DNA from 3 places in the Polaromonas sp. P1_A2 genome. Region 1 is predicted to be linked to each of the others. Evidence: predicted binding sites of a transcription regulator. Region 1 holds the regulator's gene; each other region holds the start of a gene.
What was found. The regulator sigma-54, encoded in region 1, starts transcription at its own class of promoters, with help from an activator protein. The targets are predictions, from matches to a motif close to TGGCANGNAANCTGCTTT.
Positions count from the first base shown of each region.

Region 2: the regulator sigma-54 is predicted to act here: its motif matches at 5,561-5,578, upstream of glnK (P-II family nitrogen regulator).
Region 3: the regulator sigma-54 is predicted to act here: its motif matches at 5,128-5,145, upstream of AC1D09_RS16110 (ammonium transporter).

Region 1 covers NZ_JBFTZI010000001.1:32,193-39,602, forward strand. The annotation lists gene AC1D09_RS00145 (THUMP domain-containing class I SAM-dependent RNA methyltransferase) at 1-1,062, opposite strand, end outside; gene AC1D09_RS00150 (RNA polymerase factor sigma-54) at 1,071-2,609, opposite strand; gene lptB (LPS export ABC transporter ATP-binding protein) at 2,745-3,527, opposite strand; gene lptA (lipopolysaccharide transport periplasmic protein LptA) at 3,543-4,172, opposite strand; gene AC1D09_RS00165 (thiol:disulfide interchange protein DsbA/DsbL) at 4,332-4,991, opposite strand; gene AC1D09_RS00170 (SPOR domain-containing protein) at 5,119-5,754, opposite strand; gene argS (arginine--tRNA ligase) at 5,809-7,410, opposite strand, start outside.
Region 2 covers NZ_JBFTZI010000004.1:62,384-69,793, forward strand. The annotation lists gene glcF (glycolate oxidase subunit GlcF) at 1-441, opposite strand, end outside; gene AC1D09_RS16345 (YoaK family protein) at 446-1,222, opposite strand; gene glcE (glycolate oxidase subunit GlcE) at 1,230-2,324, opposite strand; gene AC1D09_RS16355 (SMP-30/gluconolactonase/LRE family protein) at 2,404-3,318, opposite strand; gene AC1D09_RS16360 (ammonium transporter) at 3,476-5,035, opposite strand; gene glnK (P-II family nitrogen regulator) at 5,067-5,405, opposite strand; partial or broken gene AC1D09_RS16370 (magnesium chelatase domain-containing protein) at 5,717-5,914, shown strand; gene AC1D09_RS16375 (hypothetical protein) at 6,066-6,656, opposite strand; gene AC1D09_RS16380 (YifB family Mg chelatase-like AAA ATPase) at 6,649-7,410, shown strand, end outside.
Region 3 covers NZ_JBFTZI010000004.1:17,665-25,074, reverse strand. The annotation lists gene AC1D09_RS16130 (rod shape-determining protein) at 1-1,021, shown strand, start outside; gene mreC (rod shape-determining protein MreC) at 1,083-2,012, shown strand; gene mreD (rod shape-determining protein MreD) at 2,009-2,527, shown strand; gene mrdA (penicillin-binding protein 2) at 2,714-4,786, shown strand; gene AC1D09_RS16110 (ammonium transporter) at 5,198-6,691, shown strand; gene AC1D09_RS16105 (hypothetical protein) at 6,728-7,186, shown strand; gene AC1D09_RS16100 (hypothetical protein) at 7,183-7,410, opposite strand, start outside.

The sequences.
Region 1 (7,410 bases):
GGGCTGGCCGAACTCGTCGATGGGCTGGTTGCGGTGGTCGTGCTGGACTTCCCGGCCCTGCTGGCGGCGCTGGTCGCGGCCTTGCACGCCGGTGATGCCGGCCACACCGGCGACGTCGATGCGCTCGCCATAAGGCGGGTTCACCAGCATCACGCCCGAAGGCGCGGGCGGCATGCGCTGCAGCGCGTCGCCGCCGCGGAATTCCACCGCATTGGCCACGCCGGCACGTTCGGCATTGCGCTCGGCGAAGTCGACCATGCGGAAAGAGACGTCACTGCCGAACACCGGTGCCGTGGGCTCGGTGATGGCGGCTTCGGCCTGGTCCAGCAGGCCGTCCCACACATGGCCCTGGAAGGGCAGATACTTCTGGAAAGCAAAGCGCCGGTTGATGCCGGGCGCGATGTTGCAGGCGATCTGCGCGGCCTCGATGGCGATGGTGCCCGAGCCGCAGCAGGGGTCGTAGAGCGGCACACCGGTTTTGCACAGCTGGTCCCAGCCGCTGGCGGCAATCATCGCGGCGGCCAGGGTTTCCTTCAGCGGCGCGTCGCCCTTGTCCTCGCGCCAGCCGCGCTTGAAGAGGGGCTCGCCCGAGGTGTCGATGTAAATCGTGACGGTGTCCGTCGTCAGGTGCACATAGACACGCACGTCGGGCCAGCGCGTGTCGACGCTGGGCCGCACGTCATCGAACTTGGCGCGAAAGCGGTCGGCGATCGCGTCCTTGATCTTCAGCGCCGCGAAGTTCAGGCTGGTCAGCGGGCTGTGCTGGGCGGTGATCTCGACCTTGAAGGTCTGTTTGGGCGTGAACCAGATCTCCCAGGCCACGTTGGCGGCGGCGTTGTAGAGGTCCTGCTCGCCGCGGTACTGGTTGTGCTGCAGCTCGATGAGCACACGCTGCGCCAGGCGGCTGTGCAGGTTGAGCTGCAGCGCGTCGCGCCAGGAGGCCTGCAATTGCACGCCGGCGCGCCAGGCCTTGCCCTGGATGCCGGTGACGCGCTGCACCTCGGCGGCCAGCAGGGCCTCGACGCCCGCGGCGCAGGGTAAAAATAACTGGAGTTGATTCATGAGGCGGTTTAGAGAGACTTACGCAGATTTGCGGGTGCGATGCGCAAGGCTTCACGGTATTTAGCCACGGTGCGGCGCGCACATTCAATGCCCTGCTCCTTGAGCATCTCGGAAATCTGGTTGTCGCTGAGCGGTTTTTTCGCGCTTTCGGAGGAGACGAACTGCTTGATCAGCGCGCGCACCGCCGTGCTCGAGGCGTTGCCGCCGGTTTCGGTGCCCAGCGCGGAGCCGAAGAAATACTTCAGTTCAAAGGTGCCGAACGGCGTGCCCATGTACTTGGCGGTGGTCACGCGTGAAATGGTGGATTCGTGCAGGCCCAGTTCGTCGGCGATTTCGCGCAGCACCAGCGGGCGCATCGCGAGCTCGCCGTGCGTGAAGAAACTCTTTTGCCGCTCGACGATGGCGCTGCTCACGCGCAGTATGGTGTCAAAGCGCTGCTGGATGTTCTTGATGAACCAGCGCGCCTCCTGCAGGCGTTGCTGCAGCGCCTGGCCGTCCTGGCCCTTGTGCTGCTTGAGGGCATTGGCGTAGATGTCGTGCACGCGCAGGCGCGGCATCACGTCGCCGTTGAGCGTGACCTTGAAGCCCCGGCCCGACTTCACGACGATGACGTCGGGCACGATCAGGTTGCGTTCCACGTTGATGAAGCGGCGCCCGGGTTTGGGGTCCAGCCGGCCTATCACGGCGATCGCGCCCTTGATGGCGGCTTCGGTGAACCCGCACAGGTAGGACAGGCGCTTCACGTCGCGTTTGGCCAGCAGCTCCATGGGATGCTTGCACACGGCAATGGCGGCGCGGGTTTCCTCGCAGTCCTTGCAGTCGAGCAACTGCAGGCCCAGGCATTCGGCCAGGTTGCGCGCGCCCACGCCGGCCGGCTCCATGTGGTGCAGCAGCTTGAGCGCCATGGCAAAACGCTGCTCGAGGTCCTCGGCCTGTTCCAGGTCGCCGCCGGCCAGGCCGGCCGCGAGCGAGGCCAGGCTGTCTTCGAGGTAACCGTCGTCATTGAGCGACTCGATCAGGAAATGCAGGGCCGCGCGGTCTTCCTCTGAGAGGCGCAGGCCCAGCGACTGGCGGTGCAAATGGTCTTGCAGCGACTCATGGCCGCCCGTGAGGTCCGAGGCCTCGGCCTCGCTTTCCTCGTTGTTGTTCTTGCGCGCAGGCGCATCGCTGCCCCATTCGCTGTCGTCGGGGGTGGTCTCCACCGTGCCGTCGCCTTCCCAGCTTTCCTCGAGCTTGGGTTCCGCGCTGACCTCGGCCTCGCCGGCCGCTGAAAGGCCCGCGTCTTCCGCGCCGCCGCCGGCCGTTGCATCGGCGGCCGATTCAAACTCGCGGCTGTCCTGGCTGACCGGCGTGTTGACATGCTCCAGGCCGAACTCCTCGCGCACTGCGGTTTCGTCCGACACCTCGAGAAACGGGTTTTCGTCGAGCATCTGCTCGACTTCCTGGCTCAGCTCGAGCGTGGACAGCTGCAGCAGGCGTATCGACTGCTGCAGCTGGGGCGTCAGCGCAAGATGCTGCGAGACGCGGAGCGAGAGGCCCTGCTTCATGTCAAGGAGCTTTGAAGGAAGCGCAGAAAAAGTGCGAGCGGGGGCCGCGGATCTGGCTTTGCCAGGCCGCAGGCGCCGCCCCCTCGAGGGGGGAGGGAGCTACACGAAGTGAGCGACAAAGGGGGGGAGCCATCTTTACATTTTGAAGTGCTCGCCCAGATAGACGCGGCGCACATCGGCGTTGTTCACGATCTCGGACGGCGTGCCCTGGGCCAGCACGTGGCCGTCGCTGATGATGTAGGCATGGTCGCAGATGCCCAGCGTTTCGCGCACATTGTGGTCGGTGATCAGCACGCCGATGCCGCGCGACTTCAGGAAGCCGATGATGCGCTGGATCTCGATCACGGCGATCGGGTCTATGCCAGCGAAGGGTTCGTCAAGCAGGATGAAGCGCGGCTGGGTCGCCAGGGCGCGGGCGATCTCGACGCGGCGGCGTTCACCGCCCGACAGCGCCGGCGCCGGCGAATTGCGCAAATGGTCCACCCGCAGGTCCTGCAGCAGGGCATCGAGCCGCGACTCGATGTCGGCGCGGCCCAGCGGCTTGCCGTTCGCGTCCAGCTGCAGTTCAAGCACGGCGCGCACGTTTTCTTCCACCGTGAGCTTGCGGAAAATCGAGGCTTCCTGCGGCAGGTAACTCAGGCCCAGGCGGGCGCGCAGGTGAATCGGCATGTGCTCGACTGACTGGCCGTCGATGGAAATCTCGCCGGCGTCGGCGCGCACCAGGCCCACGATCATGTAGAAGGAGGTCGTCTTGCCGGCGCCGTTGGGCCCCAGCAGGCCCACGACCTCGCCTTTTTGCACGGCCACCGAAACGTCCTGCACGACCTTGCGGCTGCCGTAGGATTTTTGCAGCCCCTGCGCCACCAGGCGGCTGGGGGTTGCGGCCTTGGCCGCCGAAGTGTCAGTCACCACATCCATCTGTGCAGGTTCTTTCTATTTCTTTTCGGTGCCCAGCGTGGTGCTGGGGCGCAGGGCGGCGGGCGGGGCTGCGGGGGCGGGCGCGGCGCCCGGGGCCGATGCGGCGGCGCGCGGCGACAGCATGGCGCGTATGCGCCCGCTCGGGTTGGCGGCGGTGCTGTTCTGCGCGCCGCCGTCCACGGTGAAGACGTCGGTGTTGTTGTCGTAGACGATCACGGCGCCCGTGGTTTCATCCACCAGGGTGGCGCCGTTGTAGCGGCGCACCACGGCGCGCTTGATGAATTTGACCAGGTCGGCGCGGCTGTCGTATTCGATGCGCTCGCCCTCGCCTTCGATGTATTCGTCGACGCCGTCGCGTTTCTTGCGGTAGAAGGCCAGCTTGCCGGGCGCCGCGATGGCGATCGCCTGCTGGTAGCCCTCGGGGTCCTGGCTCACGTCGACCCGCGCGCCGCGCACGATGGTCGTGCCCTTGGTGATCACCACATTGCCGGTGAACACGCTGGTTTGCTTCAGGTCGTCATAACGCAGGGCATCGGCCTCCGCGTTCATGGGCTTGTCCCGGTCGGCTTTTTCGGCCCAGGCCGGAAACGCCGCCCCCAGCGCCAAAGCGGCCGGCAGGACGAGGAAATAAAGGGGGTGTTTCATAAGGCACGAATCTTGCTGCTTTGGGTTGGGCCATTGTAGCCATGCAAGCTGTGGGAATGGCTTGCACGGGTGAATATTAGGGGCATAAAAAAACCCGCCTGGAACGAGGCGGGTTTTTCGGCGTGGGCCGCTGCGGCCCTGGACGGATGCCTTACGGCCTTACTTTTTGATGCGCGACTGCGCGATCAGGTAATCGGTGACCTGCAGCGCGCGGACCATGCTTTGGGCCAGGGTGGCCGAGGTGTAGTAACGCCCCGCAATGCCCAGCGCCGGCACGCCGTCGACCTTGTAGATGTCCTGCAGCTGCGTGGCCTTGCGGGCCTTGGTGGTGACGGTGAAGGAGTTGTACATCTCGATGAACTTGGCCTTGTCCAGGCCTTGCTTTTCGGCCCAGGCGGCGATGGAGTCGGCGGTGTTGAGCGCGAACTTTTCCACGTGGATCGCGTAAAACACCTTTTTGTGGAGTTCCTCGACCTTGCCCATGGCCTCGAGCACATAAAAAAGGCGCTGCTGGGGCTCGAAATCGGGGCGGAAGGCGACCGGCACGCGCCGCACCGTCACATCCTTGGGCGCCTGCTTCATCCAGGCCTCGAGCGTCGGCTCAAAGGCATTGCAATGCGGGCAGCTGTACCAGAAGAACTCCACCACCTCGACCTGGCCCGCGGGGACCTCGGTGGGCGCCGGCTTGTCCAGCGTCACATAGTCGGCGCCGTCCTTGGGGGCCTTGGCCTGGGCTTGCGCCAGCGTGGGAAGGGCGATGCCGCCCAGGCTGGCGACGGCCGCCGAGGCGGCTGAAAACGAAAACTCACGGCGTTGCATCAGATTCTTCTCCTGGTATGACAGAAAGGGTGGGTAAGCCGCCCCTGCGGACGGCGGCCTCGTATTGCGGGGCACTGGGGTTTGTACACCGGCCCCGTGAAAAGTTCAGCTTATCCGCAACAGGGGGTCAGCGCTGCACGCGGACCAGGGCCGTTTCAATGGAATTGTTGTCCAGCCGCTCCTTGGCCTTGTCGGCGTCTTCCTTTTTGTCGAAAGGCCCGAGGCGCACGCGGTACACGGTACGGCCGGCCTGCTCGCGCTCGGTGACCTTGGCCTGCATGCCCAGCAGCAGCAGCTTGGCGCGCTGCTGTTCGGCGTCTTCAGGCGTGCGGAAGGCGCCGGCCTGGATGAAGTAGCTGAAAGGATCCACGCTGGGGCCGGACGACAGGCCTTCGACCTTGGCCTTGGCCAGGTCGCCCAGCGGGTCGACCGCGGGGGCGGGCTTGGCGGCGGCGGTTTTGGCGGGCGCCGAGGCGGCGGCCTTGGGTGCGGCGGGGTCGGGAACGGCAACACCGCTCACTTCAGGGGTGGCCGCGGCCGGCGGCGGCTTGGGCTGGTTCTTGCCGGCCAGTGGCGCGTTCGGGTTCCAGTCCTTGTTCTTCTTGGCTTCCGCGGCATCGCTGTCGGGATTGCGCGCCTGGCTCTTGTTCATGAAAGGCACGGGCACCTTGGTGATATAGACCGCCACGGCCAGCGCGGCGCCCAGGCCTATCAGCGCGCCAATGATCAAACCCAGCAGCGTCCCGCCTCGTTGTGTATTCATACCCTTGCCCACGTTCATTGCCTTGTCCTGAAAATCCGGGTGCTACCGGCGTTCTTACATTTTGCGCGGGGCGCTCACGCCCAGCACCGCCAGGCCATTGTGCAACACCTGCGCGGTCGCCGCGACCAGTGCCAGCCGGGCGCGCTTGACGGCCTCGTCATCGACCAGGATGCGTTCGGCATCGTAGTAGCTGTGGTAGCAGGCGGCCAGCTCGCGCAGGTAAAACGCCACATCGTGCGGCGCCAGGCCCGCGGCCGCGTTGGCCAGCATCTCGGGGTATTTGGCGAGCAGCAGCATCAGCGCCTGGGCCTGCGGGCTGTCCAGCGCCGAGAGGTCGGCGGACTTCAGGCTGGCTTCGTCGCCGCCCTGCTCGGCCCAGGTGGTGAGGATGGAGCAGATGCGCGCGTGCGCATACTGCACGTAGTACACCGGGTTTTCGTTGTTCTTGGCCAGCGCCAGGTCGATGTCGAAGATGTACTCGGTGTCGGGCTTGCGGCTGAGCAAAAAGAAACGCACGGCGTCGGCGCTGGTCCATTCGATCAGGTCGCGCAGCGTGACGTAGCTGCCGGCGCGCTTGGAGATCTTGACCTCCTCGCCGTTGCGCATGACGCGCACCATGGTGTGCAGCACGTAGTCGGGATAGCCCTGGGGAATGCCCTCGCCGGCGGCCTGCAGCCCGGCGCGCACGCGGGCGATGGTGCCGTGGTGGTCCATGCCCTGGATGTTGATCGCCTTGCCGAAGCCGCGCTCCCACTTGGCCAGGTGGTAGGCGACGTCGGGCACGAAGTAGGTGTAGCTGCCGTCGCTCTTTTTCATCACGCGGTCTTTGTCGTCGCCGTAATCGGTCGACTTCAGCCACAGCGCGCCGTCCTGTTCATAGGTCTTGCCGGCGTCTTTCAGTTTTGCCACCGTGGCGTCGACGCGGCCCGAGCTGTACAGGCTGGACTCAAGGTAATAGTTGTCGAACTTCACCGAGAAGGCCTTGAGGTCCAGGTCCTGCTCGTGGCGCAAGTAGGCCACGGCGAACTGGCGTATCGAGTCCATGTCCTCCACATCGCCGGAAGCGGTGAACTCGCGGTCGTCCGAGCTGACCGTCTTTTTCGCCAGGAAGTCGGCCGCGATGTCGGCGATGTAGTCGCCGTTGTAGGCCGATTCGGGCCAGCCGGCGTCGCCGGGCTTGAGGCCCTTGGCGCGCGCCTGCGTGCTGGCGGCCAGGGTCTGGATCTGCACGCCCGCGTCGTTGTAATAGAACTCGCGCCAGACCTGCGCGCCCTGGGTGGCGAAGAGGTTGCAGATCGCGTCGCCCAGCGCGGCCTGCCGGCCGTGGCCCACGTGCAGCGGCCCGGTCGGGTTGGCGGAAACGAACTCGACGATCATGCGCCGTCCGCTGCCTGCGGCCTGCGTGCCGTAGGCGGCGCCGGCCTGTAGCACCTCGCGCACGGTTTCCTGCTTGGCGGCGGGCTTGAGGCGAATGTTGATGAAGCCGGGGCCGGCGATCTCGATGGCGTCCACCCAGCGCTCGAAGGCCGGGGCCTTGAGCAAAACGGCGCGCAGGTTTTCGGCGAGCTGGCGCGGATTGAGCTTGAGCGGCTTGGCCAGTTGCATCGCGGCCGTGCAGGCAAAGTCGCCGTGGGCCGCCACCTTGGGGGATTCAAA
Region 2 (7,410 bases), on a different contig from region 1:
TTGCAGGGCCGCAGGCAGCAGGCCGCGCACAGCCTGGCCGGCCTTCATCGCGGGGGCAAACAGCGGCGAAGGCAAGCCTTCTTTCAAAGCCCAGCGCAAGGCCTTCTCGCCGCCCGGACGCGGCACACGCTCATCGACCAGCTTGCGGCCTATATCGACAAGGTGGCCGTATTCGACGCCGCTGGGGCAGGTGCTTTCGCAGTTGCGGCAGGTGAGGCAGCGGTCCAGGTGCAGCTGGGTTTTGCGCGTGGGCGCCTCGCCTTCGAGCACCTGCTTGATCAGGTAGATGCGGCCGCGCGGGCCGTCGAGTTCGTCGCCCAGCAGCTGGTAAGTCGGGCAGGTGGCGGTGCAAAAACCGCAATGCACACATTTGCGCAAAATCGCTTCGGCCTCGCGGCCTTCGGTACTGTTCTTGAATTCGGGGGCGAGATGGGTTTGCATGGCGTCAGGGCGCCTCTTTCAGGGCCACGGCGAGGGCCTTGCGCCGGGCGGCGCGCCGGAAATCGGCATACAGAGGCGGCAGGGACAGCGCCAGCAGCATGAGCGCCAGCGGCACGACCCAGATAAAGCCGATGTACTTGAAGCCGGCCGCGCCCACCACGCCGCCGGCGATAAACATCGCCAGCAAGGTACCGAACAGCCGCAGCTTGATGCGGTTGGCGCGCACGCGCGACTCGGGCGGGCTGGCCGTGCGGTTCCAGTAAAACATCTTGCCGAGCTCTATGCCCAGGTCGGTGATCACGCCGGTCATATGGGTGGTGCGGATCTGCGAGGACGAGATCTTGCTGACCAGCGCGTTCTGCAGGCCCATGGTGAAGGCCAGCACCAGCACGGTCAGCGGCACGGCGAAAGGGGTCTGGCGGTTCAGCGTCGCGCCCAGCAGCCCGAACAGCAGCATCAGCACGGCCTCCAGCAGCAGGGGCAGCGCGTATTCGCTGCGCAGGTGGTTCTGGCGCGCCCAGTTCACCAGCACGGCCGTCACGGCAGCGCCGGTGGTAAAGGCCAGCAGCGCGCCCACAGCACCCAGCACCAGCGTCATGTTGCCCAGCACCAGGTTGTCGGCCAGCAGCGAGGCGAAACCCGTCATGTGCGAGGTGTACATGCTGACCAGCAGAAAACCGCCCGCGTTGATCGCGCCGGCGTTGAATGCCAGCAGCCCGCCCAGCAGGCGGTTGATAGACGGCGTCCGGTGCTGCCCGGTCAGGTGGCGAAGGCGTCGCATGGCTTGTTTACCAGTCCGCGTAGAGGCGGCCCGGGTTGAACACGCCGGCTGGGTCGAACTGCTTTTTGAGTTCTCGGTGTATGCGGTCCAGCGGCGGCTTGAGCGCGGAGAACACCGGCACGGATTTGCCGGCCGCGCGAAACAAGGTGGCATGGCCATGGGCCCCGGCCGCCGCTTCGCGTACCAGCGCCGCATCGCTTTCTGGCCGCTTGACCCAGCGCTGGGCGCCGCCCCACTCCACCAGCGTCTCGCCCAGCCCAAGCGGCGGCGCCGTGTCGGGCACGCTGAGCCGCCACAGCGATTCGTCGCCCTGCAAGGCAAAGAAAGGCTGGGCCTGCTCGCGCAGCGCAGTCCAATGGCGGGCCGCGTCACTGTCCAGAACTTCTCCACCCATGGATTTTTGCGCGGCAGCGACAGCAGCTTTCGCGCCGCGCAGGCGCACCCACAGGCGGCCCTCCCGCCAGCACGAGGCGTTGACAGGCAAGGGCATGGCGCCCCAGCGATTGAGTTGTTGCAACGCCGCGGCCTCATCCATGTCAAAGACCAGCGTGGCCTCTTGCGGCGCGACCGGCAGGACCTTGAGCGAGACCTCCAGCAGCACACCCAGCGTGCCCAACGAGCCGGCCATCAGGCGTGAGACGTCGTAGCCGGCCACATTCTTCATGACCTGTCCGCCGAAGACCAAGCGCTCGCCCTTGCCGTTGAGCAACACCACGCCCAGCATGTAGTCGCGCACGGCGCCCACGCTGGCACGCGCCGGGCCGCTCAGGCCGCTGGCCACCATGCCGCCCACGGTGGCTTTGGCTTGTGCGCCGTCGAAATGCGGTGGTTCAAAGGGTAGGCATTGGCCCTGCCCGGCTAGCAGGGCTTCAAGTTCTGCCAGCGGGGTGCCGGCGCGGGCGGTGACTACCAGTTCGCTGGGCTCGTAGCTCGTGACGCCGCTGTGCGGCCGGATGTCCAGGATCTCGCCCGCCAGGGCCTGCCCGTAAAAATCCTTGCTGCCGCCTCCGCGCAGGCGCAGCGGCGTGCGCGCGGCGGCGGCGGCACGCACGCGCTCGGCCAGCGCGGCGCTGATGTCGGTGTCTGGAGTCATTGCCGACATGGTAAGCGGCGCCCGCCCGTGCCGGTTTGATTTTTTTGAACGCGGCTTGTTCGGTTTTTTGGGGCCGCCAACTGCAAAGTCAGTCCTGGAAGAAATTGACCGGCAGGCCGGGCACCTCAACCTGCATGGAAAACACGCAGCCCGAGTCGGGATAGTCACGCAGTTCCTGCTCGGGCCGGTTGTAGCGCGCGGTCGTGAGGTACAGGGTTTTGAGGTCGTCGCCGCCGAAGCAGGGCATGGTGGGGCAGCGCGCCGGCACGGCGAACTCGGCCAGCAGCGCACCGGCGGGCGAGAGCTTGAGCATGCGCCCGCCTTCAAACATCGCGACGTAGTAATTGCCCTCGCGGTCCACGGCGGCGCCGTCGGGCCGCCCGCCGTAGCCGGCCATGCCGGGCAACCAGCCTTCGGGCTTGCCGGGCCACTGCGCGAACACGCGGGGCTCGGTCATGGTGTTGCGTTCGGCGTCCCAGTTCCAGGCCCGGATGATGTGGCGCGGCGTGTCGGACCAATAAACCGTGGCCGCATCGGGCGACCAGGCCAGGCCGTTGGCGATGATGGCGTCGCCCGCCTTGCGCTCGATCACAGGGGCGCGGCCGCCGCGGCAGTCCAGCGAAAACAGCTCGGCCGTGGACTTGTCGCGCGGCTCGTACATGGTGCCGGCCCAGAAGCGGCCCAGCGGGTCGGCCTTGCCGTCGTTAAAGCGCGTGGTCGCCGTGTCGTGGCCGGCCCGCATGAGCTGGTGCAGTTCACCACCCCATTGCCTGGCGCGGTAAATGCCGTCGCGCAGCGCGACCACGAGTCCCCCGCTGCGCGCCGGCGCGATGCTGCCGGGTTCGGAGGGCATGGCCCAGCTTTCCACCGTGCCCATGAAGACATTGCAGCGATGCAGCTGCCTGCCGGGAATATCTATCCAGTACAGCATCTGCTCGTCGGGGTGCCAGAACGGCGATTCGCCGAGTCCGCTGGGCGGTGCAGCAAGGGTTTGCCAGGTCATCACGCTACCTTTGTTTGTGTGTGGACAGCCGCCACTGTAACGCCCCCCCAAAAAAAAACAGCCCACCGGTTTGCACCGGCGGGCTGAACATCCAAAGGAGACTCTCAGTAAATAATTAGCAGGACCGGGCCGCCTGCGGGGTGGCCCGTCCGCTGTATCAGCGGTTGTAAGCGGTTTCGCCGTGGGACGTGATGTCCAGGCCTTCGCGCTCGTCTTCTTCGCTGACACGCAGGCCTATGGTCAGGTCCACCACCTTGTAGGCGATGAAGGAGACCACGCCGGACCAGACGATGGTGATCAGCACGGCCTTGGCCTGGATCCAGAGCTGGCCGGCGATGGTGTAGGCGTCGGGCGTCACGGCCGTGGCGGTCACCCAGTCACCCACGAAGCTTGGGCCACCGAGGGCCGGCGAATTGAAGACACCGGTGAGCAATGCGCCCAGGATACCGCCCACGCCGTGCACGCCGAACACGTCCAGCGAGTCGTCGGCACCCAGCAGCTTCTTCAGGCCGTTCACGCCCCAGAGGCAGGCGAAGCCGGCAACCAGGCCGATGACCAGGCCGCCGCCGATGCCGACGTTGCCGGCTGCGGGGGTGATGGCCACCAGGCCGGCGACGGCGCCGGACGCGGCACCCAGCATGGAGGCCTTGCCGCGCATCAGCGCTTCACCGACGCACCAGGCCAGCACGGCGGCGGCGGTGGCACCCAGGGTGTTGATAAAGGCCAGGGCGGCGAAGCCGTTGGCTTCCAGGGCGGAGCCGGCGTTGAAGCCGAACCAGCCCACCCACAGCAGCGCGGCGCCGACCATGGTCAGGGTCAGGCTGTGAGGCGCCATGGCTTCCTTGCCGTAACCGATGCGCTTGCCGATGCAGAAGGCACCCACCAGGCCGGCAACGGCGGCGTTGATGTGCACCACGGTACCGCCCGCGAAGTCCAGGGCGCCCATTTGCCAGATGTAACCGCCCTTGGCGCTCATGGCGTCGGCGACTTCCTTGCCGGTGTAGGCGTCAGGGCCCATCCAGAACCAGACCATGTGGGCGATAGGCGCATAGCTGAAGGTGAACCAGATGGCCATGAACAGCAGCACGGCGGAGAACTTGATGCGTTCGGCGAAGGCGCCGACGATCAGCGCGCAGGTGATGCCGGCGAAGGTGGCCTGGAAGGCGGCGAACACGATCTCGGGGATCACGACACCCTTGCTGAAGGTCGCGCCGTTGGCGAAGGTGCCCGCGACGTTGTCCCAGATGCCTTTCATGAAGAGCCGGTCGAAGCCGCCAAAGAAGGCGTTGCCCTCGGTAAAGGCCAGGCTGTAGCCGTAGATGAACCACAGCACCACGATCATCGAGAAGGTGACCATGACCTGCATCAGCACCGACAGCATGTTCTTGCTGCGGACCAGGCCGCCGTAGAACAGCGCCAGGCCGGGAACGGTCATCATGATGACCAGCAGCGTGGAAACCATCATCCAGGCGGTGTCGCCCTTGTTGGGAACAGGTGCGGGCGCTGCGGAGGCGGCCGCTGCGGGTGCGGAAGCCGCTGCTGCGGCGGCCGGAGCGGCGGCAGCCGAGGCTGCGGGCGCGGCGGCGGAAGCGGCCGCTTCAGCCGGTTTGGCTTCGGCTGCGGAAGCGGCGGGCGCGGCGGCCGGGGCTTGCGCCATGACGGCGCCTGTTGTCAGCAGGCTCAGTCCCAATACAAGGGAAGCAAGTATTTTTTTCATGTCGATGTTCTCTTTTTGTGTGGATTGAGCCTTACAGCGCTTCCTTGCCGGTTTCACCGGTACGGATGCGCACGACCTGCTCGAGGTTGTAGACAAAGACCTTGCCGTCGCCGATCTTGCCGGTGCGGGCCGCGCCTTCGACCGCTTCGATCACGCGGTCCACCAGGTCGTCGGAGACAGCCGCCTCGATCTTGACCTTGGGCAGGAAGTCGACGACATATTCCGCACCGCGATACAGCTCGGTGTGGCCTTTCTGGCGGCCGAAGCCCTTGACTTCAGTGACCGTGATGCCTTGCACGCCAATACCGGACAGCGCTTCCCGCACTTCGTCCAGCTTGAACGGTTTGATGATGGCCGTTACGAGTTTCATGTTCAGGTTTCCTCCAAGGATGAATAAAGAAGCGGCCCCTCGGTGCGCCACTCCAGCTGCTTTACGGTTTTTCTGAGCGTAAAGGTCAGGCGCTCTGATTCAGGGATTTCGACGGTTGCGGAAAGGGTCCTATTCCCGGATTCCACGAAGTCTTCGTAGCACGTACCGTGCCAAAGCAAGCCCCTTGGCCGGACGCAGTCCACCCGCTTCGGGCTTGCCACGTTGAACACCGGAATCCAAAAAAACACGATAAGCACCAGATTGGGGCGTTCACTACGCACAACTTTGGAGCATCACCAGGGAGTTAGTTCATGAGCCTGTCTTTAGTGCACAGCCGCGCCTTGCTGGGGCTGGAAGCGCGACCCGTCCGCGTCGAGGTCCACCTGGCCAACGGCCTGCCCAGCTTCACGCTGGTCGGCCTGGCCGAAACCGAGGTCAAGGAGGCCCGCGAACGCGTGCGCTCCGCCATCCAGAACACCGGCCTGGAGTTTCCCGCCAATAAGCGGATCAAAGGTAGTCAAGCACTTTTTTGGCTTAATGAGCAGAGTAAGCAGCTATCAACACTCACCCGCAGCTACCTTGGCGGGGTACTTGGCCATCCTTGGATTTAGATGGTCTTTAGTCAAAAGATCAACGTCACCAAAACCGTGCGTCGTGGGCCTACTTAGACTCGACCAGATAGCGGTTTCCGGCGTCTAGATTCCCCGAGCCACCAGGCATGTCACTTATTAAAGATCGACCCGGTGCTTTGTATCTCAGCTGTGGCCGATACGTTGCACGGAAGCGCCCAAACCTTGAGTTGAGGCTTACTTTTTCCAGATAGCTTGCTACGAATGAGCGAACGCCTCGACTCACGCGATCACGAGTGGGAGGCTTCAACTTTAGGTTGCTCATCAGCGCATGCTCGAACTCTGCGAAAAATGCGACTGCCCTTTCGACAGTCGCATCTTTTGGAGACAGGGCAGTAAGCGCCTTCCAGCATGGCAAATCCTTTGCCAAAGCAAAGCCTTCTACCAATGTGCTTATTTCGATCACGTGCTTTGGTCTGATCTCGGTCTGCCGTGAAAGCTCAAGTAGAGCCGGCCAAAGCCAACGCTTAACCGCAGGAGAGAAGTCTTTCGAGTACATCGAAATACTTCGCTCATAGAGCGTCGTGTGGGTCCTGTGGACCACTGAAAAAGAAATAACGCTATCCTGCTCGAGCAGAGTAGGCTGAGCTGATTTTGAGAGTAAGCGTTCTAACTTGTTCATCTCTCATGCTACAGCGGGTCTAACAGTCAACCTCGCGCCGGCCGACCTGCCCAAGGATTCCGGCCGCTTCGACCTACCGATTGCCCTGGGCATCCTGGCGGCCAGCGGCCAGGTCGATGCCCGCAAGCTGGAAGGCTATGAGTTCGCGGGCGAGCTGTCCCTGGGTGGCGACCTGCGGCCCGTGCGCGGCGCGCTGGCCATGAGCCTGGCGCTGGCCCGCCCCGGGCGCGACGCTGCCGGCGCCGGAAAACTGCCCAAATTGGTGCTGCCGGAAGCCAGCGCCCAGGAAGCGGCCCTGGTGCCCGGTGCGGAAATCTTCCGGGCGCTGCATTTACTCGACGTGGTCAGGCAGTTTTTGCCGGGGGATGCCCCCGTGGAGACGCTGGACGGCTGGTCGCGGGTGAGGCCGGCCCCGCCGCCGCCGCAGTCGGCCTACCCGGACCTGGCCGACGTGAAAGGCCAGGCCGCCGCCCGTCGCGCGCTGGAAATTGCGGCCGCCGGCGGCCATAGCGTGCTCATGATGGGCGCGCCCGGCTCCGGCAAATCCATGCTGGCCCAGCGTTTTGCCGGCCTGCTGCCGGCCATGAGCACCGAAGAGGCGCTGGAAAGCGCCGCGGTGGCCTCCCTGGGCGGCCGCTTTTCGCTGGATAAATGGGCGCTGCGCCCGACTTGCGCGCCCCACCATACCGCCAGCGCCGTGGCCCTGGTCGGCGGCGGCTCGCCGCCACGGCCCGGCGAGATCTCGCTGGCGCAC
Region 3 (7,410 bases), on a different contig from region 1:
TTTTTCCACCGACCTGGCCATTGACCTCGGCACTGCCAACACCCTGATTTTTGTACGCGACCGCGGTATTGTGCTCGATGAGCCCTCCGTCGTCGCCATCCGCCACGAAGGCGGCCCCCAAGGCAAGAAGACCATCCAGGCCGTCGGCCACGAAGCCAAGGCCATGCTGGGCAAGGTTCCCGGCAACATCGAGGCGATCCGCCCGATGAAAGACGGCGTGATCGCCGACTTCACCGTGACCGAGCAGATGCTCAAGCAGTTCATCAAGATGGTGCACCCGCGCAGCCTGCTCAAGCCCAGCCCGCGCATCATCATCTGCGTGCCCTGCGGCTCGACCCAGGTCGAGCGCCGCGCGATCCGCGAAAGCGCCCTGGGCGCCGGCGCCAGCGACGTGTACCTGATTGAAGAGCCCATGGCCGCCGCGATAGGCGCGGGCCTGCCGGTGTCCGAAGCCAGCGGCTCCATGGTCGTCGACATCGGCGGCGGCACCACCGAGGTCGGCGTGATCTCGCTGGGCGGCATGGTCTACAAGGGCAGCGTGCGTGTCGGCGGCGACCGCTTCGACGAAGCCATCATCAATTACATCCGCCGCAACTACGGCATGCTGATCGGCGAGCCTACGGCCGAAGCCATCAAGAAGAGCATAGGCTCGGCTTTCCCCGGTTCCGAAGTCAAGGAAATGGAAGTCAAGGGCCGCAACCTCTCCGAAGGCGTGCCGCGCAGCTTCACGATTTCCAGCAACGAAATCCTGGAAGCCCTGACCGATCCGCTCAACAACATCGTGAGCGCCGTGAAGAACGCGCTGGAGCAGACCCCGCCCGAGCTGGGCGCCGACATCGCCGAGCGCGGCATGATGCTGACCGGCGGCGGCGCCTTGCTGCGCGACCTGGACCGCCTGCTGGCCGAGGAAACCGGCCTGCCGGTGCTGGTGGCCGAAGACCCGCTGACCTGCGTGGTGCGCGGCTGCGGCATCGCCCTGGAGCGCATGGATCGCCTGGGTTCCATCTTCACCTCGGAATAAGCGCAACGCCGTATCTCGTGCCGCGCGCCGGCATGAAGCGGGGCCAGCTTGACAGCGAACCATGCCCTTAGGAACCCTTGACAGATCCCCGCCGCCCTTTTTCAAGCAGGGGCCGTCGGCGCTGTCCAAGCTGATGTTCTTCAGCGCCTTGTCGCTGTTCCTGATGGTCGCCGACACCCGCTTTCGCATCACCCAGCCGGTGCGCGCCGTGCTCGCCACCGCGCTGTACCCGGTGCAATGGCTGGCGCTGCAGCCGGTGCGCGCGATCCGCGGCGGCGGCGAATATTTCACCACCCTGAGCCAGGCCAAACTGGCCAGCGAGGAAGCCGGCCGCAAGCTGGCGCTGCAGTCGATGCGCGCCGGTCAGGTCGAGCAACTGACCCAGGAAAACAACCGCCTGCGCAAGCTGCTGGGCCTGCGCGAGCAGCTCAGCACGCCGGTCATGGCCGCCGAGGTGCTGTACGACGCGGCCGACCCCTACACCCGCAAGGTGATCATCGACAAGGGCATGGCGCAGGGCGTGGACCTGGGCTCTCCGGTGCTGGATGAGTCCGGCGTGCTGGGCCAGGTCACGCGCGTGCATCCGCTGGTCAGCGAGGTCACCCTGCTGGTGGACCGCGACCTGGCCATTCCCGTGCTCAATGTGCGCACCGGCGCGCGCAGCGTGGCCTATGGCGACCCGGCGGTTTCCGGCAGCGGGCTGGAACTGCGGTTCATGGGCAGCAACTCGGACGTGCAGCAGGGCGACCTGCTGACCACCAGCGGCGTGGACGGCGTCTACCCGGCCGGCCTGCCGGTGGCCAAGATCAGCCGCATCGAGCGGCGCGCCGAGTCGGCCTTCGCCAAGATTTACTGCACGCCCCAGGCGTTGGTGACGGGGGCGCGGCACGTTATGGTGGTCAAGCCCGGCACCGGCCTGATCCCGCCGCGGCCCGAGGCCGATGCGCCCGAGGCCCCGCCCAGGAAGAAAGAAAAAGGGGCCGCGAAATGATCATGCGCTCAGGCCAGCAGCTGCTGCTGCCCGCCAACCCGGTGTTCATCTGGTGCAGCCTCATCGCGGCGCTGCTGCTGGACATGCTGCCCCTGGGGCGCGTGCCCTGGATGCCCGACTTCCTCGCGTTGGTGCTGGTGTTCTGGAACGTGCACCAGCCGCTGCGCGTGGGCATAGGCGTGGCCTTTATGTTCGGCCTGGGCATGGACGTGCACCAGTCTTCGCTGCTGGGCCAGCACGCGCTGTCGTACACGGCGCTGAGCTTTTTCGCCACCATGATCCACCGCCGCCTGCTCTGGTTCACCGTGCCCTCGCAGGCCCTGCAGGTGCTGCCGCTGTTCGCCGTGGCGCACGGCGTGGAGCTCGTGATCCGCATGATAGGCGGCGGCATCTTCCCGGGCTGGATCATGCTGATGGCGCCCCTGATCGAGGCTTTGCTGTGGCCCGTCGTGAGCGTGCTGCTGCTGGTGCCGCAGCGGCGCGCGCCCGACCCCGACCAGAACCGGCCGTTGTGATGGCCCCCACGCTTTTCACTGCGTGTAATGCGCTGCCCCCCGAGGGGGCCGCTGCGCCTGCGGCCCGGCAAAGCCGGTTCCGCGGCCCCTGCTGGCCTGTACGGCTCGCTTCGCATCGCCTCTTCTTCTCTAGGGGTAAGAATGGGGATTGCGGGCACTTTGTGCGGGTTGTAGAGTCGCACCACCATGACTGAATTGCGCAACGTTGAAGCCGACCTGTCGCGCTTTCGCGCGCGGGTGCTGGTGGCCAGCCTGGTGGTGTTGTGCGCGTTTGCCTTGCTGGCGGCGCGGCTGGTGTATTTGCAGGTGTACCGCCATGCCGACCTGAACGAGCAGGCCGAAAGCAACCGCACGGCCATCGTGCCCATCGTGCCGAACCGGGGCCTGATCCTGGACCGCAACGGCATCGTGCTGGCGACCAACTATTCGGCCTATACGCTGGAGATCACACCGTCCAAGGTCGAGAACCTCGAGGAAACGATTGCCGCGCTGGAAAAGGTGGTCGACATCCAGCTGCGCGACAAGCGGCGTTTCAAGCGCCTGCGCGAGGAGTCCAAGAATTTCGAGTCGCTGCCCATACGCACGCGCCTGACCGACGAGGAAGTGGCGCGCTTCGCGGCGCAGCGCTTTCGTTTTCCGGGCGTCGACATCAAGGCCCGGCTGTTTCGCAGCTACCCCTACGGCGAGCTGGGCAGCCACGTGGTGGGCTATATAGGCCGCATCAACCAGGCCGAAAAGGAAAGCATCGAAGGCAGCGACGACGAGGGCAACTACCGCGGCACCGACTACATCGGCAAGCTCGGCGTCGAGCAAAGCTTCGAGCAGCAGCTGCACGGCACCACCGGCGTGGAGCAGGTGGAGACCTCGGCCGGTGGGCGCGCGGTGCGCAAGCTGGCCAGCAACCCGGCCACGCCCGGCAACACGGTGATGCTGTCGCTGGACATCCGCCTGCAAAAGCTCGTGGAAGACATGTTCGGCGAGCGGCGCGGCGCGCTGGTGGCGCTGGACCCTAAAACCGGCGACGTGCTGGCCTTTGTCAGCAAGCCGACCTTCGACCCCAATCTTTTTGTCGACGGCATCGACAGCGAAAGCTGGCAGGCGCTCAATGAGTCCATCGACAAGCCGCTGCTCAACCGCGCGCTGCGCGGCACCTACCCGCCGGGCTCGACCTACAAGCCTTTCATGGCCATGGCCGCGCTGCAGACCGGCAAGCGCTCGCCGACTTTCATCGTCAATGACAACGCCTCCTGGAGCTTCGGCGGCCACGTGTTCCGCAGCCACGGCGACATCGCGCTGGGTGCGGTCGACATGTACCGCTCCATCGTCAAGTCCAGCAATGTGTATTACTACTCGCTGGCCAATGAGATGGGCGTCGACGCCATGCACGACTTCATGAAGCCGCTGGGCTTCGGCCAGCTCACCGGCATCGACATCAACGGCGAGGTGCGCGGCGTGCTGCCCAGCCAGGAATGGAAGCGCAAGGCCTACAAGCGGCCCGAGCAGCAGAAGTGGTATCCCGGCGAAACGATTTCCCTGGGCATCGGCCAGGGCTACAACACCTTCACCATGCTGCAGCTGGCGCAGGCCACGGCGGCGCTGGCCAACGGCGGCATCAAGCACAGGCCGCGCCTGGTCATAGGCACGCAGGACCCGGTCACGCGCGTGATGCACCCGCTGCCGGCCGACCCGCCGCAGGACCTGGGCTACAAGCCGGAGAACGTGGCCATCGTGCGCAAGGCCCTGGTGGGCGTCACGCAGGAGGGCACCTCGGCGCGGGTGTTTGCCGGCGCGGGTTATCTCTCGGGTGGCAAGACCGGCACGGCCCAGGCCGTGACCATAGGCCAGAAGGACAAGTACAACAGCGCCAAGATGGAGGAGCACCAGCGCGACCACGCGGTGTACATGGCTTTCGCGCCGGCCGAGGACCCCAAGATCGCGCTGGCCGTGATTGTGGAAAACGCCGGCTGGGGCGCCGGCGTGGCCGCGCCCATCGCGCGCCGGGTGTTTGACTACGTGCTGCTGGGCCAGTACCCGAGCGAGGAAGACATGATCGCGGTGCAAAAAGGCCTGGCCGCCGCGCCCATCGGCAAACCGCGCCAGGCCTCCGAGATGGCCGGCCTGCTGTCGGCAGGCGGCGGCGCCCCCGGGCCGACCACCGCCGCCGCGGCAGCGGCCGCCAAGGCCAAGGCGGCTGCCATTGCGGAGGCGCTCAGCAAGCTGCCCCCGCCCATGGCCGCGGCCGGCATCAACCCCGACTGAGTACCGCACCCGCAAGCCTGCCGGAAAACGACAGGCATAAAAAAAGCGCTGGGGTTACCAGCGCTTTTTGCGACAAGGCATCTTTTGGAATGCCCTGTTGCTTGTGTACTTCTAATGGCTCTCTCGTGTCTCCTCGGCTCCTCGCGTTGCGAGCAGCGAGGCTCGTCAGCAAGTCATCCAATGTAGCCCGTGCACTGGCATAGTGCATTGGGGGTTTCCCGCCCCCGAAACCCCGCGGCATGCCCGCAGTCCGTGCCGCGGCGTGCCACACCATGGCACCCGCATGCACCTTGTGCACGCATTTGTACTCAAAATTGCCTAAAAACCCCGCTGCCAGGCACTGGCACGAGTTATGCCTTCGGCCTTTAAATGTTACGGATTGTTGGCTGGATGCAAGAAAGGCGGGCATGTATGTACCTGAAGAGCTTTGTGGCGTGGGGCTTGACGATCTGGGTCGGCATAGCCTGCCAGCAGGCCATGGCGCAGGCGCCCGCCGCACCGGCCTCCGCTTCCGCGGCGGCTGCGGCCAGTGCCGCCGCCCAGGCCGCAGCGACCGCCGCGACTCCTGCGATTCCCGTGATTCCCGCGCCGCCGCCGGCGGCCCCCGCGCCCGCGGCGGCCGCATCCGCCCCGCCGCCTCCCGCGCCCCTGACCCAGCCGGGCCTGGTGGGGGCTGAGACACTCAACGGCGCCGACACCGCCTGGATGATGACCTCCACGGCCCTGGTGCTGCTCATGACGCTCCCGGGCATCGCCCTTTTTTACGGCGGCATGGTGCGCAAGAAAAGCGTGCTCAACGTCATGGCCTGCGTCGTCGCCATCTGCGCCGTCGTCAGCCTCTTGTGGTTCGCCTTGGGATATTCCATCGCGTTCACGCCCGGCAGCGGTGCCTGGGGCCATTACCTGGGCGGCACCGAGCGCTTCTGGTTCACTGGGCTGGATTATGTGAAGGACGCGCAAAAGGTCGCGGTCAGCCACGTCGCGCCCAACATCCCGGAATCGGTTTACGCTATGTTCCAGCTGACGTTTGCCATCATCACGGCGGCGCTGGTGGTCGGCTCCTTCGTCGAGCGCATGCGTTTTTCGGCGATGCTGATTTTCATGTCGCTGTGGACGGTCATCGTCTATGCGCCTATCGCCCACTGGGTGTGGGAGCCCAACGGCTGGCTGGCCCGCATGGGCGCGCTGGATTTTGCCGGCGGCTCGGTGGTGCACATCAATGCCGGTATCGCCGGGCTGGTCTGCGCCTATGTGCTCGGCCCGCGCCGCGGCTACGGCCGCGAGCCCTTCACCCCCTTCAACCTGGGCCTGACCATGGCCGGCGCCGGCATGCTGTGGGTCGGCTGGTTCGGGTTCAACGCCGGCTCCGCCGTGGCCTCCGACGGCCGGGCCGGCCTGGCCATGGCGGTCACCCACATCGCGGCCGCGGCCGGCGCTCTGTCGTGGATGGCCGCCGAGTGGGCGGTGCGCGGGCGGCCCTCGCTGCTGGGCCTGTGCTCGGGCCTGGTGGCCGGCCTGGTCGCGATCACGCCGGCCGCCGGTTTTGTCTCACCGCGCGCGGCGCTGGTGTTCGGCGTGGCCGCTGGGCTGGCATGCTACTGGGGCGCCACGGGCCTGAAGCGCCTGCTCGATGCCGACGACTCGCTGGACGTGTTCGGCGTGCACGGGGTGGGCGGCATCGTGGGCTCGCTGCTCACGGGCGTGTTCGCCAGCAAGGCCATTTCCGGCGCGCAAGGCGAAGTGCTCACGCAGGCCATAGGCGCGGGTGCCGTCATGCTGTACAGCCTGTTCATGACGGCGCTGGCCTTGTGGATCACCTCGCTGCTGGTCAGCCTGCGCGTCAGCGAAGCCTCGGAAAGCGACGGCCTGGACATCACCCAGCACGCCGAACGCCTGGGCACCTGAGTTGCCGGCATCTCACCCTTTGAAGGACACCACGCCATGCCTTCCAACGAGAAAATCGCCATCGCCGCCCACCTGCACGTGCTGCTGCGCCGCAAGACCGGCCGGGTAACCGACACCGAGTGGATGGCCGGCAACCTCGAGTACGCGGCCGAGATCGCGCGTTTTGCGCGCGAGAGGGCGGCGGAGGACGGCCATCCCGACCTGGCCGTCTGGGCCGACAGGCTGGAGGAGATCATGGCCGTGCCGGATCCCAAGCCGCGCCTGCCGCTGGTGCAGATGGTGTCGGAGGCCGTGAAGGAGCGCAGCGCGCCCGTGCTGGCCCCGCCGCCCCAGCCGGACCGCCAGAGCGCGCGCTCCATAGACACCGAGGAAGAGGTTTACCCGGAATCGGGTTTCATCGAATCGACTTTCGGCGCGATCTTTGGCGAAGAGGGCCATCGCGAACGCAAGCACCGCGACCCGAACGCGCCGCGTTATGTGAAGAGCCTGCGTTAGTTCGCCGGCTGCGTTTCCCGCGCGCGGTTCAGGCTGTGCGCCAGCATGTTGCGGGTACGCATGCGGATGTTGGCGCTGGCTTCTTCCGCGAAGGCAGCTACATAGGGGTGGCCCGCGTTGTCGGCCAGGATGCTGCGCCGCACCTGCTCCAGGCCGGGCTCGCAGGCGGCCAGGGCGGTATCGGCGAGCGCAAAGACGGACTGGGCCATATCGGTTTTCAGCGG